Regions from separate parts of the Spiractinospora alimapuensis genome, predicted to be linked through region 2. Evidence: riboswitches for the same ligand, from Rfam matches in the RefSeq annotation. Region 2 holds a riboswitch; each other region holds the start of a gene.
What was found. A riboswitch is a leader RNA that binds a small molecule or an ion and turns the genes downstream of it on or off. The one in region 2 is predicted to bind cobalamin.
Positions count from the first base shown of each region.

Region 1 (9,865 bases), 1.9 Mb from region 2:
GGTGCCCGGTGGCCGGAACATGCGGGGTCCGCCGGCGTCGCTGACCGAGACGAGCAGTGCGTCGGTGACGTCGAGTAGGTGGACGTGGTATCGACCGGTGGGTCCGGCGCTGCGGCTGTGCTTCACGGCGTTGCTGGCGAGCTCGCTGAGGACGAAGGCGGCGGTCTCGACGGTTTCGTCTTTGACGTCGAGGGCTCGCAGCCAGGCTTCGAGCCACGCGCGGGCGCGGGCGACACTCGCGGGAGTGCCGGGCAGACAACATTCAGCGGTATCCGCGAGAACGGTGCTCATAGCCAGCTCACCCCCGGATGGACCGTCACGACCGGGATCTCCTCGGTGGGGGCGGCACCCAACGCCATCCGACGCAGCAACGGTGTGGTCGAAGGAACCAGCGAAGGGAGGGCTGGGTTCTCTGGCTCGATGTCCACCGCCACTGTCTGTGTCAGATAGGGACGGATACGCCGGGCTCGACGCCGGGCATAGAGGTTAGGCTGGGTCACTGTCATCGACTCCTACTCAGTCGTTGGCCATGCCTCCGGACCGGTGTCAGCGGTCGCGGGGGCGCCTTGCTTGTGGGACCAGACTCGCGGTCAGCGTGGGCGTTCGCCAGGGGCTTCGCAGTTGTGCACAGATTTGTGAGATCAGTAGCGATCCGTAGAGGCTCTGCACAAGACTGCGAATATGGGTGATGACAAGTGGACGCAATGGGGTGCGGAGCTACGGTTCCACCGCACCGCAGCGGGCTTGGCCCAGGACAAGCTCGCCCGGGAAATGCACCTGGGTGCCTCGACCATCAGCTCTTTCGAGGGGGGAACGCGACGCCCCAGCCGAGATCACGCCATCGCCGCGGATAACGCGCTGGCCACGGGCGGGGCACTCGTGCAGAAGTGGGACGAGGTGCAGGACGAGCGCGAGATTCCCGAGGACTGGCGCGACTACGCGAAGGTCGAACGTAAGTCAACGGAGATCCGGGAGTATCAGCCCACCCTCTTGCCCGGGCTGTTGCAGACCGCAGAATATGCGGAAGTGCTACTGCGCAGTACTGGTACCTGGGATAGCGCTCAGGTCGAACGGCTCGCGGCCGCCCGTGTCGCCCGAATGGAGGCCATCGGAAGCACCGCCCTGACTTTTGTCGTTGACGAGGCGGTGGTGCGGCGCATCATCGGATCGTATGAGATCGCCCGGCGCCAGCTCGATGCGGTGCTGGGGCAGATTGAGGAGCGGCGCATCAAGGTGCTCGTCATCCCGGAACTCACCCCCTACCACCCAGGTCTCTTCGGATCGTTTCGCATAATGACCTTGGACGACGGGCGGATGATCGCGCACGAGGAATACCGTACGGGCGTCAATGTGGTGTATGGGCCTAAAGTGAACTACTTCCTCGCTCTGTTCGACAACCTGTTGGCTGAGGCTTTGACTGTTAAGGCATCTGCCGAGTTCATCTCGGCGGTCAGAAAGGATCTGTGACGTGGATCAGTGGGTCACAAGTAGCTATACAGGTGGCGACCATCCCAACTGCGTTGAGTGCCGCACAGACCAGGAGCGCGTCCTGATCCGGGATACGCAGAACCGTGGCCAGGGGCACCTGTCCGTTCCGGTCGCCGAGTGGCGCGCGCTGCTAGGCGCGGTCCGGCGCGGTGAAATGTAGCTGCGCCACGTATGGAGCGTCGCTCTGTGTGCTCCGCGTAGCGTGGAGCGTGCCAGGAGGGTCGATACGCTGTGCGGTCCGGATGTTCATGGACGTGACCGATGGAAGAGTTCCTGTGTCCGCGCCCCGCAAGCGGCCCCGACAGCAACGCTCCCGGGAGACCGTGGAGTGGATCCTGGAAGCCGCGGAGCAACTGTTCGTCCGTGACGGTTACCTCGGGGTCACCACGAACCGCGTCGCCGAGCGGGCGGGGGTGTCGATCGGTTCGCTGTACCAGTACTTCCCGAACAAGGACGCCCTGCTGCTGGAACTCGCCGACCGCCACGCGACGGCGATGGTCACCGCACTGCGGGAGACGATCCGTGCGGCCGGTGCGCGCCACGGCGAAGTGGAGGGGGTGGTGCGCGACGTCGTGGGAACCGTCGCGGAGTGGCACGCCAAGGAGCCGGACCTCCACCGGCTGTTCGTCGCTCAGGCGGAGCGGACACCGGCGCTCCTGGCCAGGGTGCGGGAGGTGGAGCACGAGGTGGCCGCCGTGCTCGCCGAGGAGCTCGGGCGCGTCCGGGAACGCCCTGTGGACGTGTTGGACGTGCTGCTCGTCGTCCAGGGCGTCGACGCGCAGGTACACGGGACGCTCCTGGACCCGCCGTCCGGGCACACCGCCCAGGAGGTGACGGACCGGATCGTCGACCAGTGGTGTCGGGTGCTCGCGGAGGTGGCGTAACCCCCCATCCGGGTTTTCCGTCGGGTGGGCTGACAGCCGGAGATCCTTCCCTCCCCCACACCGCCGAGCGGCCGGCGGTGTCCACGGAGCGACCACGTCGACGCGAGGATCGAATACGATGCTCCGGGTGGTCGTATGGTCACTCTTGGTTCTCGGAGGGGTGTCGACGTGATCGCAGAAGGTGTCACATGACCGCTGAAGCCATTGGACTCGCAGTTCTGCTGCTGGGCATGTTGCTTCTCCTCGCGAAGCTGATCCGGATTCGGTGGCGGCTGTCGCAGCGGCTCTTCATCCCGAGTTCCCTGATCGCTGGCGGGCTCGCGCTTCTGCTGGGGCCTGAGGTCCTAGGCCGGGTCATGTCGTGGTTCGGAGTCGAGTGGTTCGCCGACGGGGGCGTGTTCACCGCGAACATCATCGATGTGTGGTCGGCGATCCCGGGGCTGCTGATCTCGGTGGTCTTCGCGGCGCTGTTCCTCGGCTTCCGCCTGCCGAAACTCAGCGAGGCCGGCCGCTTGGCGGGACCCCAGGTCGCGTTCGGGATCACGCTAGGAAGCGGCCAGTACGTGATCGGGCTTCTCCTCGCCCTGCTCGTGTTGACACCCGTCTTCGGGCTACCGCCCATGTCCGGCGCCCTGATCGAGATCGGATTCGAAGGTGGACACGGCACCGCGGCAGGCATGGGAGGCACGTTCGAGGAGCTCGGATTCGCCGAGGGTCAGGACCTTGCCTTGGGGCTGGCCACGGTGGGGCTGCTGAGCGGGATCATTCTCGGGATCATCCTGGTGAACTGGGGAGTGCGGCGCGGGCACACGGCCGCCCTCAGCCTCGACTCGGGTCCGTCCGTCAGCGAGCAGCGTGGAATCGTTGAGCGGCAGCAGCGAAGCGCGGCGGCGATCCTGACCGTTCGGCCGTCCTCGGTCGAGCCCCTGGCCCTGCACTTCGGGCTGATCGCCCTCGCCGTCGGCATCGGGCAGCTCATGCTGTGGGGACTGCAGTCCCTGGAGCGGCTCCTGTGGGCGGACCGGGTGGAGATCTTCGCCTTCGTTCCGCTCTTTCCCTTGGCCATGCTCGGCGGTGTGGTGGTCCAGTTCGCCATCGAACGTTTCGACCGGGCCGAGGTCGTCGATCGCCTGATGGTCGAGCGTATCCAGGGCTTCGCGCTCGACGCGCTGATCATCGCGGCGCTGGGAAGTCTGTCGCTGACCGCGATCGCGGACAATCTCGGGCCGTTCGTCATTCTCGCGCTCGCGGGCATCCTGTGGTGTGTCGGTGCCTTTCTGTTCCTGGCGCCGCGCATGTTGCCGGACTACTGGTTCGAGCGCGGGATCGCGGACACGGGGCAGTCGATGGGTGTCACCGCGACCGGCCTGATCCTGCTGCGGATCGCCGACCCCGAGCTGAAAACCCCCGCATACCAGGCGTTCGGCTACAAACAGCTCATCCTGGAGCCGTTCTTCGGTGGGGGCCTCATCACGGCGGCGTCGCTCCCGTTGATCGCCGGTTTCGGGCCGGCTCCCTTCTTGATCGGTATGAGTGTCCTCCTCGTGGTGAGTCTCCTCGTCGGGCTGCTGTACCTCGGGCGGATGCGGGCCCCGGCAACGGCGACAGCCGTGGCGGCCGAGTTCAGTCCACCGAACCGGGGCGACGACCTGACCTGAACGGGCTGAGGGAGCGATGGATCGCGACAGCGGTGAGCGTCAGCACCAGTGCCAGCAGCACCGTGTTGTGTGAGTACTTGGCGACCGCCGACACGGCGCCGATCGGCTGGGCGAGGAACCCCAGTACCGCGCGACCGGTGAGCGCTCCGGCCGCGAGTGCGACGCCGTGCGCGGGCGTCCATTGGGAGGAGCGGCTGAGGGCGGTGATCACGACGACGGTGAGGATCAGGGCGGCGCCACCCCCGGCCACGCCGGTCCACGTCGAGGGCTGGAGGTCGAAGACCAACGCGACGATCGCCGCTCCCAGCGCGAGCAGCCATGGTGCGGGAACCTGGCGCTGGGTCGGTGTGGTGGGGCGGCGACGTCCCAGGAGCGACGCGAGCACACCCAGGGCGAGGACGATCAGCGCCGATGCGAGGAGTTGGCCGAGCGACGCGTGGTCGGACTCGGTGCGGAGGTGGTCCGTCAGGATGGCCGTGGCGGCCACCAGGTAGGCGACGGTGACCAGGATGATCCCCGGGGCCCGTAGCCACGGCTGGTCTCGCTCGCCCGGCCACACGCCTTCCATCACCGCGATCGGAGCGCAGTAGCTCCACACGGCGTGGCCCACGAGGAACGCCATCACACCGAAGGCGCTTGTTCCCAGCGGCTCGACGAACGTGGGACCGACCAGGTCCGACCAGTACTCGATGTCCCGATAGGACGTGCTGAACAGCGACTGGTCGATCATCCCGGCCTGGACCAGCCCGAACGCCAGGCCCAGAACGAGGATCGAAGGCCATCCTAGTCCGCGCCGCCGCGCGAACTCCCTGATGAGAACCGCTGGTCCGCCGTACAGAGGTCCCAGGAAGAGGAGTCCGTACAGCAGTGCCAGCGGGTCACCCGTGGTGTCGTCGTAGCCGCTCAGGTACTCGGCGCTGATCGGGGCCAGCGCCAGAAGACCCAGGACGAGTGGCAGGCGGCCCCGGAGGGGCGTCGGTGTGCTGGACATGACGGGGACGCTACGCGGGGGCGGCGCTCACCTGGATCGGTCCACAGTCCCCCGCCTCCCGACTTTCGTCCCGGACGCGACCGGCCCAGGGCGCCGAAAGTGTCCGCCGTGGGGGTCTTCTGTTCAGGTCCCGAGGAAGGAGCGTAGGAGAGCGCTGACGCGAGCCGGTGCGTCCTCCTGGACCAGGTGGCCACTGTCGCGGAGGATGTGGAGTTCGGCGTTGGGGATCGTCCGGGCCAGCCGCTCGGCGCGTTCGGGTGGGATCCAGGCGTCCTCGGCGCCCCAGATCACGGTGACCGGCATGGCCAGAGTGTCGAGGCGGGCTTCGGCCGCGTCGGTGTCGCGGAGGTCGGCCTGGGTGATCTGCCGGTAGAACGCGGGCTGGCCCCGCTCGCCCAACCATGGCTCCACGAGGGTCTCCCGAACCTCTGTGCGGAGCTCTCGGTGGGTCGCGCCGGAGATGTAGCTGCGCACGACGGCCTCGTGCATCTGGGGTGGCAGTGCCGCCAGTACGTCGGAACCCTCGTTCACCAGCCGGTAGAACGGACTTCCCCAGGGCTGCACCGCCACCGCGTCGACCAGGGCCAGCCGGTCGAACGGGACGCCGCCGAGCAGGGTGGTGCGCAGGGCGATGGCGCCGCCGATGTCGTGCGCCACGACCGCCGGCGACTCCAGTCCCCAGTGGTCGAGGAGCTCGGTGAACACCCGTTGCTGTCCCGGGAGGGAGACATCCTGCCCGTCGAACTTCTGTGACTGGCCGAAACCCGGCATGTCCCACACGTAGACGGTGTGGTCCTGACCGAGCGCCTCGGCGACCTCACGCCACACGTAGGAGGAGAAGGGCGTGCCGTGCAGCAGGACGACAGGCGGGCCCGAGCCGAGCCGGTCCCAGGCGATCTGTCCGTTGGACGAGTCGAACGTCTGACCGAGGGTCCAGGGCGATTCCACAACCACACCTCCGTTACTGACTATTGCACTTAGATGGTAACACAGGAAGTTACCGTCATAAACCCGATGGCGGTAAACTGTGCTTCATGTCCTACCAGCGACCACCAGCTCCGGCGGAACTGCTCCTGATCGAGTCCTTCTGTGACTCGGCGGCGTTCCTGCACGGTTGGGATGCCTTCGCCGACCAAGAGTCGGCGCGCGCGTGGCTGAGCGAACATGGCCGTTCGGAGGCCGCGACCCAGATCGACGCAGGAGGAGTGGCGCGGCTGGTCGACGTGCGGGAGACCGTTCGTGGGCACCTCGACGGTGACCCCGCGGCGCGCGCCCGACTGAACGTACTCGCGGAGGAGTTGCTCGGTGTTCCGCGGTGGGACGCGGACGGCATGACGGTGCCTGTGGCGACGCCGGATCCGGTGTTGGCGGTGGCGGCCGACGTTCTCGCGGCGCTGGCCTCGGCCGAGATGTCCGGGCGGCGTGGGCGACTCAAGGTGTGTCGGGCACGAGAGTGCCGGTGGGTCTACTACGACCGCTCCCCCGCGAACAACAGCACCTGGTGCAGTATGGACATCTGCGGGGCGCGCCACAAGATGCGCGCCTACCGTTCCCGCCGGGACGCCGACTAGCGGCCGTGGTCTAGCGACGCGCGAGGATCCGGCGCACGCGGGCACGCGTCCGGTGCCAGAGTCCCCGTGGTCGGGTGCGGGGTGTGACCCGCAGTGGACGTGGTCCGGCGAAGGGGGCGCGCATGCGCAGCCCCTCGGTGGTCGCGTCGACGCGAAGGCGGTCCCAGCGCACGGCGTGGTCCACGGGAACCGTGGTCACCAGCGCACCGTCGGCCGTGGACACCACGAGTAGGGCGTCGCCGTCGCGGACCACCGCGACCTCGCCCCGGTGCGGACGTGGGGTCATCGAAACCGTGACGACGAGATCGTGGCCCTCCCGGCCGTAGTCGACCCGTGTGACCTCGGGGGGTGGTGTGGCCGTGTCGACGTGTTCCCTGAGAACTCCTGATGTGGCTGCGTTTCTCATGGAGTTGAGTATAGGGCACTCAACTTAATTGATGAAGATGGTGAGGTGTCAGTGTGACGGGCTTCTCGCTCCCCATACGCGACCAGGAAGAAAATCGATTGCCCGAATCGTCCGTGGAGGGTGAGATGGGGGTGGCGCGGAGCCAAGCTCGGCGTGTTCGTCGTGATTCCGATTCGCTGAGTGGAAAGAGTGTGTTGTCGCATGTGTAGATCGAGGTGCACGGGGGTCATCCGGGTGCGGAGCGCTGTCGTCAACGTGTGGAGGACACCGACCGCCTGACCCGGAACCGGTGTTCCCCCTCGTGACGCGGCGCGTTCGTGTGTACCCGCCGATCCAGTCATGAGGAGTCACCTCACAGTGTCCAAGCGACGCGACACCATCCGCACGCGCCGACACCGGGAGCCGGAGAGCTTCCGTTGCGTGCACTGCCGACTCGACGTCCCCACCCGGGCGTCAGGCACTCGGCACCGCAACCACTGCCCGAACTGCCTGTACAGCAAGCACGTGGACGCCCACACCTCGGGCGACCGCGCGGCCGACTGCGGCGCGGGCATGGAACCCATCGCCATCGCGGTACGTGGCGACGGGGAGTGGGTCATCATCCACCGCTGCGCCGGTTGCGACGCGCTCGTGGCCAACCGGAGCGCCGGCGACGACAACCCACTCATGTTGATGCGCACCGCCACCCGCCCACTCGCCCAGCCGCCGTTCCCGATGGAACGGCTGACACAGCTCTGAGGGGACGGGTGATCGGCTGGGGCGGTCACTCGACGTGGCCGCCCCAGCCAGGGCGGGGTGCGCCGCCGAGCGGCGAGCGTCAGTCCCAGTAGTTGAACAGGGCCTCGCCGAGATCGCGGGGCCGCCAGTACGTGACGTCCTGTGGGTCGATATCGGGCCAGGCCGTGGCGTCGAAGGGGCCTTTGAGTTCGGACGGCAGCAACACCCGGAAACCGGGCATTTCCGCCAGGACGGTGGCCAGCGTGGGAGTTTCGAGGAACGCCAGCGGGCCCGACTCCCTGACGCCGCCGGCGAGATCAATCGGTCGCGGCTCCGCGACCGCCAGCGTGGGCGAGTCGCGCCGACAGACGACGGCGACCGTGGACTCCCGGTAGGCAATGACACCCTGGTGGAAGTTGGGCGTCACACCGAGGGACAGACGGAACTCGTCCACCCTGCCCCCTGTGCGGCGGGCCGCCGTGTGGCAGGCACGCCGGAACGCACGCACGTCCGTCATCCGGCGATGCTATCCACGGCGCCGCGTCGACCGGGCGCACCCCGGCCGACGGGGTGGGCACGCCCCCTCGGTAGGCTCGTCCGCGCCGTGGTGTTCGGGAAACCGGTGAAGAACCGGTGCGGCCCTCGCCACTGTGATCGGGAAGGGCACGTGCTCCCCGCGAGGGGGTCACTGGACCACGGTGTGGTCCGGGAAGACGCCGCGTGACCGCTTGACCCGTCAGCCAGGAGACCGGCCACGGCATGTCCGGTCCATCCACGAGGCGTGGAAAGGCGGTCCCTGGCCGTGTGTGCGCGTATTTCTGTCCAACCTCCCGTTGTGCGAGGCCCCCGTTCTCGGCGTCCCTGGCGGGTGCCCGCGACGGTGGTGGCCCTGGCGGTCCTGCTCTCGGGATGCGGCGACGGTTCCGATCAGGCCGCCGAGAACGACGACGGTGCTTCCGGAGTTGGCACCACGGTCGACAACTGCGGCCTCGAGGTGGGGTTCGACGATCCGCCCGAGCGGGTCTTCGCCATGAACACCGGCGCGATCGAGAACCTGATCGAGCTGGGTGCCGAGGACCGCGTCGTTGGCGCGGTCGGCGATCTTGACCGGATGGACGAGGAGCTCCGGGAGACGGCCGAGGAGCTCAACATCATCCATCCCGGCGGAGAGGACTATCCAAGCCCCGAGACGATCCTCGACACCGAGCCGGATTTCGTCTACGCGGTGTACCCGAGCGCGTTCCGGGAGGACGGTGGCGTCGCCACGCGGGAGGAACTGCGTGACCTCGGTGTGCAGTCCTACCTCGCTCCCGGCCGCTGCCCCGACCGTGACGACGAGCGGCCGCTGGAGTTCGACGAGATCTGGACCGAGCTGCGCGAGGTGGGCGCCCTGCTCGGTGCCGAGGACCGCGCGGAGGAGGTCGTGGCCGAACAGGAGGACATCCTCGCCGAGGTACGCGCCAACCTCCCGGACGATGTTGGGGACCTGGACGTCTTCTGGTGGGACATGGGCACCGACGACGGCCCGACCGCCGGCGGATGCTGCGGAGCTCCCGGCATGATCCTCCGTGAACTGGGCGTCAACAACGCCTTCGACGACCTTCCCGGGCACTGGGCCGGTACGAACTGGGAGCAGGTCGTCGAGCGGGACCCCGACCTGGTCGTCGTGGCCGACTTCGGTGGGGGCGACGCCGACGACATGCTCGAGTTCGTCGAGGACGACCCGACGCTGCGGGAGTTGCGCGCGTTTCAGGAGGACGCGGTCATCGTCCTTCCGTTCTCCCAGACCACCCCGGGGCTGCGGAACGCTACCGCCATCGAGACGATCAGCGCGCGCCTCACTGACGAGACCGGCCAGTGAGCCTGTCGACCGCGCGATCCGCCCAGCGCGGTACCAAACCCACTCATGGCCATGACGCGCTGGCGGGGAGAGGCCGATCGCTGGGCATCGTGCTTCCCGTCGCCCTCGTCTTGCTGGGGGGGGTCGGTCGTCGTCTCGGTCGCCATTGGGCAGAGCGACCTGTCCGTCCGTGAGGTGTGGACCGTCCTGACCGACCGGCTCGGCCTCTCCTGGGTGCGAAGCGACGCCCTGGGGCTCTACGGCGTCGACGGCATCACCGACCTGCGCGCCAACCTCGTGTGGGAGATGC
Region 1 covers NZ_CP072467.1:509,276-519,140, forward strand. Annotated here, with positions in the region: gene J4H86_RS02265 (ATP-binding protein) at 1-291, opposite strand, end outside; gene J4H86_RS02270 (hypothetical protein) at 288-500, opposite strand; gene J4H86_RS02275 (helix-turn-helix domain-containing protein) at 682-1,467, shown strand; gene J4H86_RS02280 (DUF397 domain-containing protein) at 1,469-1,648, shown strand; gene J4H86_RS02285 (TetR/AcrR family transcriptional regulator) at 1,764-2,372, shown strand; gene J4H86_RS02290 (sodium/glutamate symporter) at 2,561-4,030, shown strand; gene J4H86_RS02295 (hypothetical protein) at 3,996-5,021, opposite strand; gene J4H86_RS02300 (alpha/beta fold hydrolase) at 5,145-5,969, opposite strand; gene J4H86_RS02305 (CGNR zinc finger domain-containing protein) at 6,056-6,592, shown strand; gene J4H86_RS02310 (hypothetical protein) at 6,603-6,998, opposite strand; gene J4H86_RS02315 (RNHCP domain-containing protein) at 7,356-7,736, shown strand; gene J4H86_RS02320 (hypothetical protein) at 7,816-8,232, opposite strand; cobalamin riboswitch at 8,304-8,486, shown strand; gene J4H86_RS02325 (ABC transporter substrate-binding protein) at 8,551-9,576, shown strand; gene J4H86_RS02330 (FecCD family ABC transporter permease) at 9,622-9,865, shown strand, end outside.
Region 1: another riboswitch for cobalamin. It lies ahead of J4H86_RS02325 (ABC transporter substrate-binding protein); the one in region 2 lies ahead of J4H86_RS10905 (ribonucleoside-diphosphate reductase subunit alpha).

Region 2 (9,865 bases):
GCCGTGCTCCTCGGCGTAGGCCCGCACGTCCTGACTGATCCGCATGGAGCAGAACTTGGGGCCGCACATCGAGCAGAAGTGCGCGGTCTTCGCCGGCTCGGCGGGCAGGGTCTCGTCGTGGTAGGAGCGCGCCGTCTCCGGGTCGAGGGCCAGATGGAACTGGTCCTCCCACCGGAACTCGAACCGTGCCTTGGACAGGGCGTCGTCCCACTCCTGGGCACCCGGATGCCCCTTGGCGAGGTCCGCCGAGTGCGCGGCGAGCTTGTAAGTCACCACCCCGACACGGACGTCGTCCCGGTTGGGCAACCCCAGGTGCTCCTTCGGGGTGACGTAGCAGAGCATCGCGGTCCCGTGCCACCCGATCTGGGCGGCGCCGATCGCCGAGGTGATGTGGTCGTAGCCAGGAGCGATGTCCGTGGCGAGCGGGCCCAGCGTGTAGAAGGGCGCCTCACCACAGAGTTCCTCCTCCCGTCGCACGTTCTCCGCGATCTTGTGCAGCGGGACGTGGCCGGGGCCCTCCACCATCACCTGGACGTCGTGCGCGCGGGCGATGTGGGTCAGCTCGCCGAGGGTGCGCAGCTCCGCGAACTGTGCCTCGTCGTTGGCGTCGGCGATCGACCCCGGACGCAGCCCGTCCCCCAGGGAGAAGGTGACGTCGTAGCGGCGCAGGATCTCGCAGAGCTCCTCGAAGTGCGTGTAGAGGAAGCTCTCCTGGTGGTGGGCCAGACACCACGCCGCCATGATCGAGCCCCCGCGGGACACGATGCCGGTCACGCGCTTGGCGGTGAGGGGCACGTAGCGCAGCAGCACGCCGGCGTGCACCGTCATGTAGTCGACGCCCTGCTCGGCCTGCTCGATGACGGTGTCCCGGTAGAGCTCCCAGCTCAGCTTCGCCGGATCCCCGTTGACCTTCTCCAAGGCCTGGTAGATGGGAACCGTGCCGATGGGGACCGGGGAGTTGCGCAGGATCCACTCCCGGGTCTCGTGGATGCGCTTGCCGGTGGACAGGTCCATGACGGTGTCGGCGCCCCACCGGGTGGCCCACACCAGCTTGTCGACCTCCTCCTCGATGGAGGAGGACACCGCCGAGTTACCGATGTTGGCGTTCACCTTCACCAGGAAGTTCTTCCCGATGATCATGGGTTCGGACTCGGGATGGCACCGGTTGGCCGGAATGACGGCGCGCCCGACCGCCACCTCCTCGCGCACCAGCTCGGGCGACACGCCCTCGCGGGTGGCGATGTAGGCCATCTCCGGGGTGATCCGACCGGCCTTGGCGTAGGCCAGTTGGGTGACCGCGCCGTCGACCGGCGCACGGTCCTGGATCCAGGGTGTGCGGATGGGGTCGAGTCCGGCCCGGAGGTCGATCCGTCGCGACGGATCGGTGTAAGGGCCGGAGGTGTCGTACAGGTCGATGTGGGTGCCGTTGGAAAGATCGACGCGGCGACTTGGCACGTGCAGCGTGGTCCCGGAGGTGGGGTCCTGGGTGGTGTGGTGGACCTTCCGCGATCCCGGAATGGGACCGGTCGTCACCTGGGGTTCAACGCCACGATCGTCAAGTGCGGTCATGATTGGCACGCCTCCCTACGTCGGAATTACCCGAACAGGTTCTGCGGTCGGCGACACCGGTCCCCTGGACCAGCCACCCTCTCAGCCCGCCAAGGCGCGAGCTCCCGCGGTTTATGTGCGCGCGTCGGATTCGACGCGCTCGTTGTCAGTGCCCGACTCTAGGCCACCCCGTGGCGACGTCCGGCGGGCGGGGGGCCTCCCCTGGCCCGAGCCCAGGCCACCCGCTGGTCGGGGACGCGACGCGCCGCCGCCTAGCTGAAGACGACGGTCTTGGAGCCGTTCAACAGCACGCGCCGCTCGGCGTGCCACCGCACGGCGCGGGCGAGGGCGGCGGACTCCAGGTCCCGCCCGACCCCGGCGAGTTCCTCCGGGCTGTGGGCATGGTCGACCCGCTGGATCTCCTGCTCGATGATCGGGCCCTCATCCAGGTCGGGCGTGACGTAGTGCGCGGTCGCCCCGATGAGCTTGACGCCGCGGGCGTGTGCCTGGTGGTAGGGCCGGGCGCCCTTGAAGCTGGGGAGGAAGGAATGGTGGATGTTGATGACCCGCCCCTGCAGCTTCGCGCACAGGTCCTCGGAGAGGATCTGCATGTAGCGGGCGAGCACCACCAGGTCGACGTTGTAGGAGTCCACGAGGCCGAGAATGCGTTCCTCGGCCTGCCGCTTGGTGTCGGGGGGTGACCGGGACGTGGTGGAAGTCGACGTCGTAGGAGCGGGCGAGCGGCTCCAGGGTGGTGTGGTTACCGGCGACCGCGGCGATGTCCACGTCGAGTAGGCCGCTGCTCTGTCGGAACAGCAGGTCGTTGAGACAGTGTCCGAGCGTGGAGACCAGAACGAGCAGGCGCGGCCGCTCCCCCATCCAGCGGATCTGCCACTCCATACCGAAGTCGGTGGCCAGGGCGGCGAACGCCCAGCGCAGAGTGGTGTCCGAGTGCCCGTCCTCCATGGCGAACTGGACGCGGAGGAAGAACCGTCCGGTGTGGGCGTCGCCGAACTGCTGGCTCTCGGTGATGTTGCAGCCGTGCTCGGCGAGCAGTCCCGCGACCGCCGCCACGATCCCACGCCGGTCCGGGCACGAGAGCGTGAGGACGTAGTCCCGACGGTCCATCAGATCCTCCTCCTGCGGCGACGCAGCCAGATCACGACTCCAGCGGCCGCCACGACACCAACCCCAACACCGACGACGATGGCCCCGGGCGGTAGGGCGCGGGGCTCATAGGTGCTCACGACCTCGTCGTCACCCTTGAGGAGAACGCTACCCTGCGGCGGCTCCACGACCTCGCTGTTTCGGCGCACCGTCTGGGCGCCCGTCGCCACCGCGCGCGCCTCCTCCAACAGCGCCTCGCCGGCGCCGCGAAGGTCACGCAGCCCCCGCTTGGCGATACCGCGCGGACTCGCCCGCTCCGCCAACTCGTCCACCGTCGCGGTCAGGCGCCGCTGCGCCGCCTCGATCTCTCGCCGCAACTCCACCGGGGTGGGCCGTCCCGCACCGCTCGTTCGTGCCATAGCCAACTACCCTCTCACCGCGGAGTCCGAATTGTCAGCGCCGTCGCCGTCGTCAGTGCCCTCGGCGTCACCGGCATCGCCGGTGTCGTCCGCGCCACGCGGTTCCCCGGAGGCCGGACCGGCCTGGTCGGGCTCCACGTCGGGCGACCGGCCGAACGTCAACGCACCCCTCGATGCCGTCGACGACGCGGAAGAAATCCTTCGTCGACAACCACAACTTATAGATGATGACGGCCTCGAAGGCGAGGAGCAAAACACCCGTAGCCACGGTTATCCACAGGATCGCCGCAGTACTCACCGATCCGACGAGCGGGGCGATGATGAACACCGCGACCTGGAACTCCACGCCGCTGACCAGGTGGGTGCGCACCCGCCGGGCGTGCAGGAACTCCCAGATCCGCTGGTACCAGGGGAAACGGGTCCGGAACTCCCGGTTGAGGTCGACCTTGGGCAGGCGCACGTCGGGATTCTTGCCGACGTCGCGGGCGAGGCGCGTCTCGTGCTCGGTGTGCGTACGCAGCATGCGTTCCAGGACGGCGATGCCGTGCCGCAGGACCGCGCGCTCCCCGGAGTCGCTCAGCGGCTCCTGCACCCGCCGGGCGTCGCCCTGGGCGGTGGCGAGGTCGTCGTCGGGCTCCAGCATGGACAGGGTGGCGCGGGCGCGTTCCAACGCCCCGGCGATGTAGGAGCGCATCTCGCGGCGGACGCGGTAGACCTGCATCTCGTCGAGGTAGCGCAGCATGTCGCAGAAGACGACGGCCATGGCCAGCCACGCGAAGACCACGTTCCCGGTGATCACGTACTGCCCGCCCATGAGGGCGACCGCGCAGACGAGGACCCGGAACCGGTCGAAGGCGTAGTCCATCCAGGAACCGAACAACGACTCGGTGTCGGTCAGCCGGGCGAGCTTGCCGTCCATGCTGTCCACCAGGAAGCACAACGCGTACAGCCCGGCACCGGCGAGGAGGAACGGCCACGTCCCCCACGCGTAGCACGCGGCGGCTCCCAGCCCCAACAGGAGGGAGAGCACTGTGAGCTGGTTCGGCGTGATCGACGTGCGGTTCGCCACGACCAGCACCAACCGCCGCGCCAACGGGTCGACAAGTCCGACGGTCCACCAGGAGTCGCGCTCCTTGGTGGCACGATCCTGTACGTCCCGCAGGGTGAAGCCTGCCATTACCTTGGACTCTCCGAGATCGGTCGAGGTGCGCCACACCTCTCGCACGACGCTTCACAGCCTAGGGGATCGATCATGCCCCTTCGACCCCTTCCACGCAGGCCGAGCCCCGCTGGCCGGCCCTGTTCGGCGCACACGTCCCTCACTGGGATGATGATCCCAGTCCCGCACGGGAGCACCAAGGGAGGAATCGTGACCGAAACCACCAAGCGACTCGAGCCGGGCGACCACGCCCCCGACTTCACCCTCAACGACGCCGACGGTAACCCCGTCACACTGAGCGAGGTCGTCCGGGGTGCGGGATCGGTGGTGCTGTACTTCTACCCCGCCGCCATGACGCCGGGCTGCACCAAGGAGGCCTGCGACTTCCGGGATAACCTGAGCGCCTTCGCCGACTCCGACCTGCGCGTCCTGGGCGTCTCTCCCGACACCGTGGAGAAGCTGCGCGCGTTCCGCGACGCCGAGAAGCTGAACTTCACCCTCCTCAGCGACCCGGACCGCGAGGCGCTCACCGCCTACGGCGCCTACGGGGAGAAGAAGAACTACGGCAAGGTGGTGCGGGGCGTGATCCGGTCCACCTTCGTCATCAACGCCGACCTGACGATCGCCAAGGCGTTCTACAACGTCCGCGCCACCGGCCACGTCGACCGAATCAAGCGCGAGCTGGGCGTGTAGTTGGTCTAGGATTGGGCCCGTGTCGGGGCCGTAGCCCAACGGCAGAGGCGGCAGGTTTAGGTCCTGTACAGTGCGGGTTCGAATCCCGCCGGCCCCACCGACGCACGAGGTTCGCCCCCTCGCCCAAAGAACGGGGGACGGGGGTCCGCAACCCGTCGGTGTCCTCGCACGGTTCGACGTCCGCCACACCCGAGCGCGACGAGTGGCTGGCACGACGCTCGTCGACGCCCAACCGTGCAGCGGTGGGGGCGCGGAGGCGAACCCGCCGGCCGCGACCAGGCGACGTTCCTGCCTCTCGTCCCGCTATTCGCCACGGCTGCCCGCGTCCGTTCGACCCGGCACCGATCGGGGATCCGGATCCGCCCAGCGTGACCAACAGCGTAGGCGTGACCGGGCGCACCAGGTCGCGGGCAACGGCCGTCGAGGCCTCGCCGGCACCGCCGACTCCGAACCCGACCTCGTCCCCATGGACCGTGTGGGCGGAAGGGCGACGTCGCCCCCGCGATCCACGGACTCGTCGGGAACGAAGCTCCCTACTGCGCCCACCACCGAGGACACCGGCCGTGCGATCCATGGCGCTCACAAATCCGGCGCCGACGGGTACCTCCACCGAGGAACGCGTCGTGCTCACCCTCGGCGTTCGCGACCTGGCCGTCGGCCGGCCGATGCCGTGAACAGGAGGCGGAGAGCAGGATCAGCTCCCGGGTGATCGACCTCTACGCCTCGTCACCGACGTTGGTTGGCGCGGTTTCCGGGCGGGCGCTTGCCCAGGGTTGACCGAGGCACGCCCATTTTGGGTTGTTCGGAGAATCCAACACAACATGTAGTATCAGCCCTGCCAATGGTCCGCCGTCCCTGGGGGCGGCGGGGCAAGAGGGAACCCGGTGTGAGTCCGGGACTGCCCCGCAGCGGTGAGTGGGAACAACCGCCGTCATGAGCACTGGGCGCGTGAACGCCTGGGAAGCGACGGCCAGTAGGAACGACCCGAGTTCGGTCGTGTGCCCACGAGTCCGAAGACCTGCCATCGGTGCGTGCATCGCTTGCACGGTGTCCGGGGCCTCGTGGGAGGGCCGACGCGGACGTGGTCGACGGTGCCGCCCGAGTACGGTGTCGCGGACCCCTCGCGTGCCTCCAACGTCCCCCCGGACGTTCCAGATGAGGTTCTCGAACGAGGGGGAGAGTCCCGTGGTTGAGTCATCCACCCAGACACCGAGTCAGGTCCGGCCCGAGGAGACGCCGGTTCGCGTCCTGCGCCGGGACGGATCGGTGTCGGGTTTCGACGCCGACAAGATCTCGGTCGCGCTCACCAAGGCGTTCCTCGCCGTGGAGGGAGACGGCGCGGCCGCGTCGTCGCGACTGCACGACCTGGTGTCCGCACTGACCCAGGAGGTCCAGGCCGCACTGTCGCGGTACTCCGGACCGGGCACGATCCTGCACATCGAGCAGATCCAGGACCAGGTCGAACTCGCCCTGATGCGGGGCGGCAACCATCAGGTCGCGCGGGACTACGTGCTCTACCGGGAACAGCGCTCCGAGGCCCGCCGCGCCGCCGCCGGCACTACGACCGCCCCCGGCGCGGCCCAGGAACCTGACCTGACCGTGACCCACACCGACGGCACCACCCACCCGCTGGACTGGGCGCGGGTACGCACCATCACCGAGCAGGCGTGTTCGGGACTGGACAACATCGATCCGGCCGTCGTCCTGACCGAGGCCCGACGCAACCTCTACGACGGCATGAGTACCACCGAGCTCGACGAGGCGCTGACCCTCGCCGCTCGCGCGCTCGTGGAACGCGACCCGGACTACTCGCGGGTCAGCGCCCGCCTTCTCCTCGACCAACTGCGCCGCGAGGCCCTGTCCCACCTGGCCGGCGAGCCCCGAGAGACCGACCAGGAACAGATCCGCGACCTGTACCCGTCCTACTTCGCCGACTACGTCCACCGCGGCGTCGAGCTGGAGATGCTCGCCCCCGAGCTCGCCGGGTTCGACCTCGACCTGCTGGGCGAGGCGCTGCACCCCGAGCGAGATCTGGACTTCGACTACCTGGGGCTGCAGACCCTCTACGACCGCTACTTCCTGCACACGCGCGGCACCCGCCTCGAGCTGCCACAGGCGTTCTTCATGCGGGTCGCGATGGGGCTGGCGCTGAACGAGGACCGGCGTGAGGAGCGTGCGGTCGAGTTCTACGAACTGCTCTCCTCGTTCGACTTCATGTGCTCCACCCCCACGCTGTTCAACGCGGGGACCACTCGGCCCCAGTTGTCGTCGTGCTTCCTGACCACGGTCGACGACGACCTGGACTCGATCTTCCGGGCGTACCGCAACAACGCGCTGCTCGCGAAGTACAGCGGGGGGCTCGGCAACGACTGGACCCCGGTGCGGGGTATGGGCGCCCACATCAAGGGCACCAACGGCACCTCCCAGGGGCTCGTCCCGTTCCTGAAGATCGCCAACGACACGGCCGTCGCGGTCAACCAGGGTGGGAAACGCAAGGGCGCCGCCTGCGCGTACCTGGAGACGTGGCACATCGACATCGAGGAGTTCCTCGACCTGCGCAAGAACACCGGCGACGACCGGCGTCGGACCCACGACATGAACACCGCCGCCTGGGTGCCGGACGAGTTCATGCGCCGGGTCGAGGCCGACGCCGACTGGTGGCTTTTCTCCCCCGACGAGGTTCCCGACCTGCACGACCTGTACGGGCCGGAGTTCACCGAGCGGTACCGGCACTACGAGCGGGCGGCCGAACGGGGCGAGCTGACGGTGTCCCGCCGGGTCCGCGCCGTGGAGCTGTGGCGTCGCATCCTCACCATGCTGTTCGAGACCGGGCACCCGTGGATCACCTTCAAGGACCCGTGCAACCTGCGGTCACCGCAGCAGCACGCGGGCGTGGTGCACTCCTCCAACCTGTGCACGGAGATCACCCTCAACACGAGCGGCGACGAGGTCGCGGTGTGCAACCTTGGCTCCGTCAACCTCGCGCGGCACGTCACCCCCGAAGGGCTGGACACCGACCGGCTGCGGCGCACGGTGCGCACGGCGGTGCGGATGTTGGACAACGTGATCGACATCAACTTCTACACGATCCCCGAGGCACTCCGGTCCAACCTCCGGCATCGGCCGGTGGGACTCGGGCTGATGGGCTTCGCCGACGCGCTCGTGCGGCAGGGAATCCCCCAGGCCTCCGTGGACGCCGTGGAGTTCGCCGACCGCAGCATGGAGGAGATCAGCTTCCACGCCATCGCGGCCTCCAGCGACCTCGCGCGTGAGCGGGGCCGCTACGAGTCCTTCGACGGGTCCCTGTGGAGCCAGGGGGTGCTGCCGATCGACTCGCTGCGGCTGCTCGCCGACGCCCGGGGGGACGCCGAATTCGACCACTCCGCCACCCTGGACTGGGACGGGTTGCGCGAGCGGGTGCGGCGCGAGGGGATGCGCAACTCCAACGTGATGGCCATCGCGCCCACCGCGACGATCGCGAACGTCTGCGGGGTCACCCAGTCCATCGAACCGCTGTACCGCAACCTGTACGTGAAGTCGAACATGTCCGGTGACTTCACCGTGGTCAACCCGTACCTGGTGCGGGATCTACGGCGGGCCGGCCTGTGGGACGCGGCGATGGTCGCCGACCTGAAGTACTTCGACGGGGTGCTGGGCCCGATCGACCGGATCCCGGCCGAGCTCAAGGAACGGTACGCGACGGCGTTCGAGATCGAACCGCGCTGGCTGGTCGCAGCCGCGGCGCGTCGACAGAAGTGGATCGACCAGGCGCAGTCGCTGAACCTCTACCTGGCCGAGCCCAGTGGCCGAAAGCTGGACGAGCTCTACCGGTCGGCGTGGCGCAGCGGACTCAAGACGACCTACTACCTGCGCTCCAGCAGCGCGACCTCGGTGGAGAAGAGCACGCTGCGTGGAACCGACGGCAGGCTGAACGCCGTCCCCGCCACCGTCGCCGGAACCGCTCCCCCGGAGGGCCCGGCCATCTGCTCGGTGGACGACGAGGGGTGTGAGGCGTGCCAGTAGGCCCCGCGTCCGTTCCCACCCACCGAACCCACGAAGAAGGACCTCCCATGACCGCAGAGACCCGCCCCGTCGACACCTCCGGCCTGGGCGCTATCGACCGCCAGGCCGGCCGCGTTGACGTGGACGACAAGGCGATGATCAACGCCCGCGCCGACGTGAACCAGCTTCTGCCGATGAAGTACGGCTGGGCGTGGGAGAAGTACCTGGCGGGGTGCGCCAACCACTGGATGCCGACCGAGGTCTCCATGCACGCCGACATCGCGCTGTGGAAGTCCCCCGACGGGCTCACCGACGACGAACGGCTCATGCTCAAGCGCAACCTCGGGTTCTTCGCGACCGCGGAGTCCCTCGTCGCCAACAACATCGTGCTCGCCATCTACCGCCACATCACCAACCCCGAGTGCCGCCAGTACCTACTCCGGCAGGCGTTCGAGGAGGCCGTGCACACCCACACCTTCCAGTACATCTGCGAGAGCCTCGGCCTGGACGAGGGCGAACTGTTCAACGCCTACCGCGAGATCCCCGCCATCGCCGACAAGGACTCCTGGGCCCTGCGCCACACCCAACATCTGGAGGACCCGGACTTCACCACCGGCAGCGACGCCCGCGACCAGGCGTTCCTCCGGGACCTCATCGCCTTCTACGTGATCTTCGAAGGGATGTGGTTCTACACCGGGTTCGCCCAGATCCTCGCACTGGGACGCAGGAACAAGATGATCGGCATCGCCGAGCAGTACCAGTACATCCTCCGCGACGAGTCCATCCACCTGAACTTCGGCATCGACTGCGTCAACCAGATCAAGCGGGAGAACCCGCACCTGTGGACCCCGGAGTTCCAGCGGGAGGTGTCCGGCATGCTCGTCGAGGCGTGCGAGCTGGAGGTCGCCTACGGACGCGACACCCTCCCCCGCGGCAT
Region 2 covers NZ_CP072467.1:2,389,556-2,399,420, forward strand. Annotated here, with positions in the region: gene thiC (phosphomethylpyrimidine synthase ThiC) at 1-1,569, opposite strand, end outside; partial or broken gene purU (formyltetrahydrofolate deformylase) at 1,821-2,676, opposite strand; gene J4H86_RS10885 (DUF3618 domain-containing protein) at 2,676-3,074, opposite strand; gene J4H86_RS10890 (CDP-alcohol phosphatidyltransferase family protein) at 3,142-4,251, opposite strand; gene bcp (thioredoxin-dependent thiol peroxidase) at 4,405-4,926, shown strand; tRNA gene J4H86_RS10900 (tRNA-Leu) at 4,951-5,023, shown strand; cobalamin riboswitch at 5,752-5,966, shown strand; gene J4H86_RS10905 (ribonucleoside-diphosphate reductase subunit alpha) at 6,112-8,949, shown strand; gene J4H86_RS10910 (ribonucleotide-diphosphate reductase subunit beta) at 8,997-9,865, shown strand, end outside.

Region 3 (9,865 bases), 820 kb from region 2:
GGCGAAGTCCAGGAAACACGTCATGATCTGATCGTCGGTGCTGCGAACCGGGATGGCCCGGTCGGTACCGTAGAGCGGACGGGAGAGGTCCCGATAGGTGAGGACGAGCCGACCGCCCGAACACAGCGCGCGCGCCGCCGCCTCGAAGACCGCCTCGACGCCCGCCCGGTCGGGCAGGTGAAGCAGTGTGTCACCCATGCACACGGCGGCGTCGAGGGCTCCGGTGGCGAGCTTGTCGAGGGCACTCACCGCGTGGTCGTGGACGGTCTCCACGGCGGGTCGACCCCTGGCGTGCGCTCGGAGCTCCTCGAGCAACGACCCGTCGGTGTCGATCGCGAGGACGTGACCGTAGCCCATGTCCGCGAGCGCGAGGGTCTGCGCTCCGGACCCACATCCGAGATCGGCGACGGTCCCCGATCCCAGGGAGGCCGGTCCGCCGAGCAGCGTCCCCAGCAACGCTCGCTGGGTCCGTGCGGTGTGTTCGATGTCGCCGCCCAGCATCCAGGTGTAGTTCGGGGCGAGCAGCCGACGGTAGTGGTCTTCGACTCTGACGCTCACGTCGCTGGTACCTCTGTTCTGTTCGGGGCGCGGCCACGCGTCACGAGTGGGCCGAAGACGCGAGGGGGACGGCGCGGCTCGTTCCGGGCGGTGTCGAGGATAGTAGTGACCCTTCACCCGCTCCTCGAATCCTGCCCCCACACCCTTTCGATTGGTCGCCCCTGAACTGGGAGAAAGACATCACCCCCCGCGAATGTCGGGACGATGGTGCGACATAGGATGAGGAGGTGGTCAAGGACGTGGGTCAGGACGCGCGGGGCATCATCGCCCCGGACGCCGGGCTGACCCAGTTCCGGATGGACCGATTCGCGCCCTCCACGGAGATCAACCGGCTGGTGGACCGGTACTGGCTCATCCGTTGGGACCTCGATGAGCCGTTCACGCAGCGGGTCTATCCGCATCCCGTCGTCAACGTCGTGTTCCAGCCCGGGGCGGGAACAGTCAACGGTGTCGCGACGCGGGTCGACAGCCGGGAGCTCGCGGGCGAGGGGTGGGCGCTGGGCGTCATGTTCCGTCCCGCCGGCTTCCGTCCGCTCACGGACGGTCCGCTGACCGCGCTGCGCGACCGCGAGGTCGCACTGGATCGGGTGTTCGGATCCGAGGGCACGGGACTCAGCGACGCGGTGAACGCCGCGTCGACCGCGGAGGACCGGATCGCCGAGATCGAGACCTTCCTGGCCGCACGACTGCCCGCCGGGCGACACCCGGCGGAGGACACCGCCGCGCTGGTGGAGCGGATCGCGGCGAATCCGTCGAGCGCCCGCGTCGAGAGCCTGGCGCGGGAGGAACGGGTGAGCACCCGTCAGCTCCAGCGACGCTTCGCCGACCATGTGGGGCTGAGCCCGAAGAACGTGGTGCGCCGCTACCGACTGTACGAGGCCGCCGAGCGGGTACGCCACGGGACCGCGGTGGACTGGGCGGACCTGGCCGCCACTCTGGGGTACAGCGACCAACCCCACCTGAGCCGCGACTTCACCGCCGTCATCGGCGTCTCGCCCGGCCGCTACACCCAGCTCTGTGGCGCGCCCGCGGCCTGACCATCTCGGCGCGCTGCGCGAACAGAAGCCGGGTGAACTGGGACGATGGCGTTGTGTCGAACGCGGACAGGGACCGACCGATCAACATCCGGATCGGCCACGAGGAACTCGTCATCCGGCAGCGGTACGAAGCTGTCGGGATCTGCAACGACACCCTCATCGCCGTGTGGTTCATCGTCGGCAGCATCATGTTCTTCTCCCCCACCTCCACCACGACCGGGACCTGGTTCTTCCTCCTCGGCAGTGTCCAATTGCTGGTCCGGCCGGTCATCCGCCTCACCCGCATGATCCACCTGCAGCGCATCGGAAACCTGCCTCCCGGCGCCGACCACGCCGACCAGGAGTTCTGACCGCGATCCCCCTGGTCACCCAGGCGGGGAGGATTCACCCCAGCCGACCTCGTCCGGTTGTGGGAACGACAGCCCTGTTCGGAGGTACGGGACGAACTCCGGAGCCGAGTGACGGCGCGGTTACGTGCCGCCCGGGAACGCGTTGAGGAGTACGAACGCTTCCAGGTCTTCTTGCGGGGCGCGCTCGAGAGCCTGGAGCGCCCCGCGGACACCGAGAAGGGCTGTGGAGCGGACTGTCCGTGCGTGAGCCCTCCCGAGACTCCGCCCGCCGGCGTCGTATCCCTGCCACTGCTGTCCGCCGGCGCCGCCCCGAGCTGCTCTCTGGGCGACACCGCGCTGACCCAACGGCTGGAGCGGTGGCGTGGGCTGCTGGTGGACGCCGAGCCGTACCCTGGACCCCGCGGCCGGGTTTGGGCGCTGCCGATCGAACACGCCGGTGCCGTGGCCGAGCTCGCGGCGGCGGAGACCGCGTGCTGTCCGTTCCTGGAGCTGCGCATCGACTTCACCCCAGAGACGGTCCGTCTGCACGCGCGTCTGGCCCCCGAGGTCGCCCCCGATCTCGACGGCAGGACCGCGGAGGCGGTGCGCTGGCTGACCGGCGGACCGGACGAGGACACGGAGGACGCACGACCATGACGATCGCGGAGCGGCTGCAGTCGGTCCTGGTGGCCGGCGCCGCCGCCGCGGGGCTGGGCGCCGGCCTGCTCCTTCCCGTGAGCGACGCGCTCGGACACGTGGTGCTGCCCGCCCTGGTGCTGATGGTGGCGGCGGTCTTCGTGCAGATGGACGCCTCCCGGATACGGGAGACGCGCAACGGCGGGCCCGTCGTCGCCGCGAGCCTGGTCCTGAACTTCGTGTTCACCCCATTGCTGGCCTGGGCTCTGGGTGCCGGGCTGCTCGGCGGCGCCCCCGACCTCCGCATCGGTCTCCTACTGCTGTTGGTCACCCCCTGCACCGACTGGTACCTGGTCTTCACCGCCGTGGCGCGCGGCCACACCGGAATCGCCGCCGCGCTGCTGCCGGTGAACCTGGTCCTGCAGCTCCTGCTCCTGCCGGTCTACGTCCTCCTGCTGGGTGGTCCGGCGACGTTCGTGGACGCGGGGACCCTCGTCGAGTCCGTACTGCTCGTGTTGGCTGTGCCGCTGCTCCTCGCGCTGGGCGCACGGTGGGGAGCCACACGGCTGCGCGGGCCCGAGTGGCGGGACCGGGTGCTGGTCGGCCCGGCGGGACACCTCGTCCTCCCGCTGCTCTACGTCGCGGTGTTCGCCATGTTCGCGTGGCAGGCCCGGACGGTGGCCGACAACGGAGGGGAGCTTCTCGCGCTGCTGCCACCCCTCGCCGTGTTCTTCGTGGTCGCACCCCTGGCGGCCTGGGGAGCCTCCCGACTGCTCCGCCTGCCGGGGGACCAACGGGTCACCCTGATCATGACAACGACGGCCCGCAACTCGCCGATCGCGCTGGCGATCGCCGTGGCGGCCTTCCCGGATCGCCCACTGATCGCGGTCGCGCTGGTGGTGGGCCCCCTCATCGAGCTGCCGATCCTCGCGCTGCTCAGCCAGGTCGTTCGCGTCCGGGATCGCCTCTCCGTCGCCACGTGACCTCCCGGGTGGGCCCCGCGCGGCGCTCCGGGCCCGATGGCGCTGGTCGGACGCGCCTCTCTGCCCACGGTGGCGGCTGCCCGGGGGCGACCGAGGTCGGTTTGCTAGGGTCGAAAGCGCCGTGGGTTTCCCGGTGCCGAGGTCACGGCCTCGGAACTGGGAAGGCAACAGGGAACCCGGTGTGAGTCCGGGACTGCCCCGCAGCGGTAAGTGGGAACGAAAGCTGTCACCGCCAAGGCGGTAAAGCACTGGGTCTTTTGGGCCCGGGAAGCGGCAGCCGGTAGGAACGGGCGTCACGCCCCCGCCCACGAGTCCGAAGACCTGCCCGTGGCAAGCGGTCACCACCCGGTGCCCGCTTGAGTCCGAGCCTCGCGGGTGGGCACGACCGAACACACGGGTCCGCAGCGACCCCCTCGGCCGTTTCCTGGCAGCCCTCCCGCGAGGCCCGCGCTCGTCGAACGAGCTCGCGAGGAGAGAGCAGTTGAACGCACCACAGCGCATCGGCCCCACCGTCCTCGGATATCCCCGTGTGGGACCCGACCGGGAACTCAAGGCGGCGTTGGAGAGCTTCTGGGCCCAGCGAGTGGACCACGCCGAACTTCTCGAGGTCGGACGCCGTCTGCGCACCGACGCGTGGCAGCGCATGTCCGAGGCGGGACTGGCGTCCGTCCCCGTCAACACCTTCTCCCATTACGACCACGTGCTCGACACGGCGCACCTGTTCGGCGCCCTCCCCGAACGCCACACCGCGCTGGGCGGGTCTGAGCTGGACACCTACTTCGCCGCCGCCCGTGGCGCCGACGACACCCCGGCGTTGGAGATGACCAAGTGGTTCGACACGAACTACCACTACCTCGTGCCGGAGCTCAGTCCTGACACCCGGTTCACCCTGCACGGGACGAAGCCCGTGGACGAGACGCGCGAAGCCCGTGGGCTCGGGTACCGGCCCCGCCCGGTGGTGCTCGGGCCGGTCACGTTCCTGCTGCTGTCCAAGCCGAGCTCGGACGCGCCGGCGGGCTTCTCGCCCCTGTCCCTGCTCGACCGGTTGCTCCCGGTGTACGTCGACCTCCTCCGGGCACTCCAGGAGGCCGGTGCGGACGTCGTCCAACTGGACGAACCCGCCTTCGCCGCCGACCGATCCCCGGCGGAGCTGGACGCGCTGAGGCACACCTATCAGCGGCTGGGGTCGGAGGTACGGCGTCCCGGAATCTGCGTGGCCACCTACTTCGGACCACCCCGGGAGGCGCTCCACGTGCTGGCGCGCACTCCGGTGGAGGCCCTGGCCGTGGACCTCGTGTCCGACCCCGACACGGTCGACGCCCTCGCCACCGAACCCGCGCTGCGGGATAAGGAGATCGTGGCGGGAGTCGTGGACGGGCGCAACATCTGGCGCACGGACGTGGACACCGCGCTCGGCCGCGTGGCCCGCCTCCTGGGCAGCGCCGACCGGGTGAGCGTCTCGACGTCGTGCTCCCTCCTGCACGTGCCCTACGACGTGGAGCGCGAGACCGCCCTCGACCCACGTGTCCGGTCCTGGCTGGCCTTCGCCGACCAGAAGGTACGCGAGGTGGTACTGCTGGACCGCGCGCTGCACGAGGGACGTGACGCCGTCGACGCCGACCTGGCCGCCGCCCGGGCCGTCGTGACCGACCGGACCCGTGCCACCGACCTGCGCGACAACACCGTACGCGCGCGGCTCGAGGCACTGCGGCCCGAGGACGCGCGACGCGGAGACTACGCGGTCCGCGCGGCCGCCCAACGCGACGCGCTACGGCTACCGCTCATGCCCACCACCACGATCGGTTCCTTCCCCCAGACCCAGGAGGTGCGCAGGGCCCGCGCCGACCATCGGGCGGGCCGGGTCGACGCCGACGCCTACCGACAGGTGATGCGCGACGAGGTCGAACGCGTGGTGCGGCTCCAGGAGGAGATCGGGCTGGACGTCCTCGTCCACGGGGAGCCCGAACGCAACGACATGGTGCAGTACTTCGCCGAGCAACTGGGCGGGTTCGCCGCCACGGAGCACGGCTGGGTACAGTCCTACGGCTCACGCTGCGTGCGACCGCCCGTGCTCTACGGCGACGTCACCCGCGGCGGCCCGATGACGGTCGAGTGGGCACGTTACGCGCAGTCCCTCACCACGAAACCCGTCAAGGGCATGCTCACCGGGCCGGTCACCATCCTGGCCTGGTCCTTCGTCCGGGATGACCAGCCGCTGGCCGACACCGCTCGGCAGGTCGCGCTGGCGATCCGCGATGAGGTCCACGACCTGGAGTCCGCAGGGATCCGGATCATCCAGGTGGACGAACCCGCGCTGCGCGAGTTGCTGCCGCTCCGCTCCGACGAGCACAAGGCCTACCTGGACTGGGCGGTGACGGCCTTCCGGATGGCGACCTCGGGCGTCGCGGCGTCCACACAGATCCACACCCACCTGTGCTACTCGGAGTTCGGCGAGGTCCTGCCGGCGATCGACGCGCTCGACGCCGACGTGACCAGCATCGAGGCGGCGCGGTCCCGGATGGAGGTGCTCGACGACCTCAACGACGCCGGGTTCTCCCGGGCCGTCGGCCCAGGCGTCTACGACATCCACTCCCCACGCGTCCCCGGAGCGGCGGAGATCACCGACCTACTGCGCACTGCGGTGGACGCGGTTCCGGTCGAGCGTCTGTGGGCCAACCCCGACTGCGGCCTGAAGACCCGCGGCTACCCCGAGGTGGAGCCGGCCCTACGCCACCTGGTCACCGCCGCCGAACGCATCCGCGCCGACCGGTAGCCGACACCGACGCCCCGCCGTACGGCCATGCCCGCGGCGGGGCGTCGGTCCCGGCCACGGCGAGGGGCGGGAAGCCACAATGGACAGTCGCCCGAACCAGTCGGCCCCACCCACCGCAGGTCTACCCACAGGCTGTGGACGACGCGCGCCCCGAGCCGCAGCGGGATAGCCTGCTGACACCGCCCCCTGGGTGCTTCGACCCGACCAGCTCCGGAGGTCGGTGCTGGTCGGGTGACTGGACCCAGGTATGCGCGTGAAGCCCCGTCACCACCATTTCCGCGACACCATCCGGGAACACCGAGTACGTCACCAACCACGCGCGTGGCCACGGTCCACCGGTCCCGCCCCACCCAGCACAGTCCGCTGTGGGACGGGACCCATTCGGACACCGCACCTCACCACAGTTGGATCGCCAAGGCACCGCCCACGAGCAGGCAGAGCCCGGAGCAGCGGGCGCGGGTCAGCGCTCGTTGGGGGAGACGGAACAGGCCGTACTGGTCGATCGCGGCCGAGGTGAGCTGTTGGCCGGCCACAGTGAGGGCGACGGTCACCGCCGCGCCGACCACCGGGATGAGCAAGAACGTTCCGGTCACGTACCCCACCGCGCAGGCCGCACCCAGCCATCCCCACCAGGGCATCCGGCGCAGCGGCCCCAGTCGTGGACGCGGGGTGCCCCCCGCTACGAGCAGCACCGCCAACGTCACCGCGATCGCCAACGTCGCCACCGTGAAACTCACCGAAGCCACCGCGAGAGGCTCTGCCACCACACCCCGCAGTTGTGCGTTGACCGCACCCTGCACGGGCAAGCCCGCGCCGGCGGCCAAGCCGAGCATCGGCCAGCCCCACCCAGTCCCCGCGGGGCGCCGCGCCAAGGTGCCCACGGCCCCCGCTGGGACGGAGGCGACCTGAGGGGCACGGTGCTGCGCCCGGACGACGGTCGCGATCCCGCCGAGCACGGCCAACCCACCCAACACCATCCCGACTGACAGCGGGCGGAGTGTCACACCCAGCGCTCCGGTCAGGTCGAGAGCCAAGGAAGCGAACATTTGCCCGGACACGAACAACCCGACAGTGGTCACCGCGCCGAGACGCGGAATCAGCAGGATCCCGCTGGTGATGTAGAAGGGGCTGGCCAGTCCGCCCAGAAGGTGCCACCACCGCGCGTCCACGACGCCGCTCGTGTCGGCGAGCGCCCCGGTCCCGGCTCCCAGGAGCAGAAGCACACCCGCGGCGAGGGCCAGTTGAAGCGTCGCAGCACCGTAAGGCGTCCCAACAGCCTTGTTGAGCTGCTGATTCACCGACGCCTGCACGGCCAGGAGGCATCCAAGCAGCGTGGCCGCCGCGAGCAAGAGGGTATACATGACTCTCTCCATCCGGACGCAGTGTCCACTTATCCGTGAACCGCAGCATACAACCGGACAGTGTGTCCGCATATTGGCTCCCGTACGATCGAGTCATGAGCGACAGTGGCGACGTGGGGAGCAGAATCGCGCACGAGATCAGCGTGTCCCCCACTGGCGGGCCGCCCACACACGAGCGCGCCGACGCCGCACTCAACCGATCCCGCATCCTGGCCGCGGCGGAACGACTGTTCTCGTCGGCGGCTGATCCCCGCGCCGTCACCATGGGCGAACTCGCCTCGGCGGCCGGGGTGGGGCGGGCCACCCTCTACCGTCGCTATCCCGACATCGGCTCGGTCGCGGTCGCACTCCTCGACGAGCACGAGCGGCGGCTGCAGGAGCAGATCCTCTCCGGTGCGCCCCCGCTCGGCCCCGGAGCACCACCGGCGGAACGCCTGGCCGCTTTCTACACGGCCGCGCTCGACCTCCTCGACCGCCACCTGCACCTGGTGCTGGGTGCCGAGACTGGTCCCCGACGATTCACCACTGGCGCCTACGCCTTCTGGCGGGCACACGTCGGAACGTTGATCGCACGCGTTCCCGACGTGGACCGCGAGGCCGTGGTGGACCAACTCCTGGCACCTTTGGACCCGGACCTCTTCACACACCAACGCGACGTACTCGGCATCCCCACCGAACGCCTCGCCCAAGGCCTCGGTTGGACCGCGCGCCGCCTGCTCACCTGAACCGTCATCCGTCGGGTCACCGCACGCGAACGGCGTCGAGGTGCATCGCTCTTCCGTCACCTCGACGCCGTTCGTCTGTCGCCCTACCGCCCGACCCCACCGCTCGCCGTCGCGGTGACCCACTCGGCGTGCGCTCCGGCATCGGTGAGAACCATCGGGCCGACGCAGAGGGGGCTGACGTCGAAGTCACCGTCGGCTGACCACGCCGACCAGCTCCCAGGCCCCCTCCTCGCCACGGACCAGCGGACCGCCGGAGTCCGTAAGCCAGACCTGCGCCTCCTCCGTCGGGGTCGCGGGTACGAAAGCGTCAGTCAGCGTCGGCGTGGTCCCTGCCGCCCATGAAGTCCACGCTCAGGAACGCGTCCCGGACGGCGCTGGTCGTGTGGCGGGGCCACATCGCGCGGACGGGGACGAAAGTCGGGGGGAGCAGCTCCACCACGTGGACCTTGCCCTCGAGGGCGGTGCCGGGGGGCGCGGTGACGAAGGCCAGCTCCCGCGTTCCCAGTACGGCCGTCACCGGCGGTGTGCCCTGGATCGGGTTGCGGCGGATGTGCGGCTCGAAGCCGGCCTCCCGGCAGTGGTGTACGAGAAGATCGGTGTAGCCGGACCGGCCGGGATGGCCCCACACCATGATGGGTTCCTCGGCGAGCTCGGCCAGATGGAGCGTGTCGCGTCCGGCGAGGCGGTGTCCCGCGTCGATGGCGATGTTCAGGCGGTGACGGGTCACCACCATGCTGTCCAGGCCGTAGTCGGTGGACATCGCTCGGCTCAGCCCGAGGTCGATCTCGCCCCGACGGAGCTGGTCGTTGAGTTCCGCGGGATAGCGCTGGTTCACCTGGGTCGGGAGGTCCGGGTGGACGGCGTGGACCTGGTGCACGAGGGCGATCACCTCGTCGGCGGTGACCGCCGGCGTGTGCCCGATGTGCAGGATCTCGGTCTCGTTTCGCCCGATCCGGCGGACCCGCCGCAGCGCCGTCTCCGCCGCTCCCCGCAGTACCCGCGCGTCGCCGATCAGGGCCTGGCCGGCGGCGGTCACCGCGAGCGGGCTGCCACCCCGATCGAGCAGGTCCACACCGATCTCACGCTCCAACGCGCGGATCGAACTCGACAGCGCCTGCTGCGTGAGACAGAGGCGGGCCGAGGCGCGGGTGAACGTGCCCTCCTCCACCACCGCGATCAGATGCTCCAGCTTGTGCAGATCCAACGCCATGGCGACTCGTGACTCCCACCGGTTCCGACGCACCGCATCGCTGACGCAACGCAGAGTACGCCACAACAGGGCTCGGCGGGAGACGGCTGATGCCCGGCCGGATGTCCCCCCACACCCGACCGGGCCACACGCGGCGGACACGTGCCACACACTCCCCCCGCCACGTGAACGGTCCTGGCCGGCTTGACCTGGCCTGGAGCCGTGGCTCGTGTTCACCGTGGTGAACACGAGGTCTAACGCGTCGTGTACCCCC
Region 3 covers NZ_CP072467.1:3,214,037-3,223,901, forward strand. Annotated here, with positions in the region: gene J4H86_RS14815 (class I SAM-dependent methyltransferase) at 1-558, opposite strand, end outside; gene J4H86_RS14820 (helix-turn-helix transcriptional regulator) at 786-1,595, shown strand; gene J4H86_RS14825 (YrhK family protein) at 1,649-1,945, shown strand; gene J4H86_RS14830 (hypothetical protein) at 2,054-2,581, shown strand; gene J4H86_RS14835 (arsenic resistance protein) at 2,578-3,543, shown strand; cobalamin riboswitch at 3,654-3,886, shown strand; gene metE (5-methyltetrahydropteroyltriglutamate--homocysteine S-methyltransferase) at 4,025-6,316, shown strand; gene J4H86_RS14845 (DMT family transporter) at 6,712-7,677, opposite strand; gene J4H86_RS14850 (TetR/AcrR family transcriptional regulator) at 7,773-8,402, shown strand; gene J4H86_RS14855 (LysR family transcriptional regulator) at 8,710-9,612, opposite strand; gene J4H86_RS14860 (SDR family oxidoreductase) at 9,846-9,865, opposite strand, start outside.
Region 3: another riboswitch for cobalamin. It lies ahead of metE (5-methyltetrahydropteroyltriglutamate--homocysteine S-methyltransferase); the one in region 2 lies ahead of J4H86_RS10905 (ribonucleoside-diphosphate reductase subunit alpha).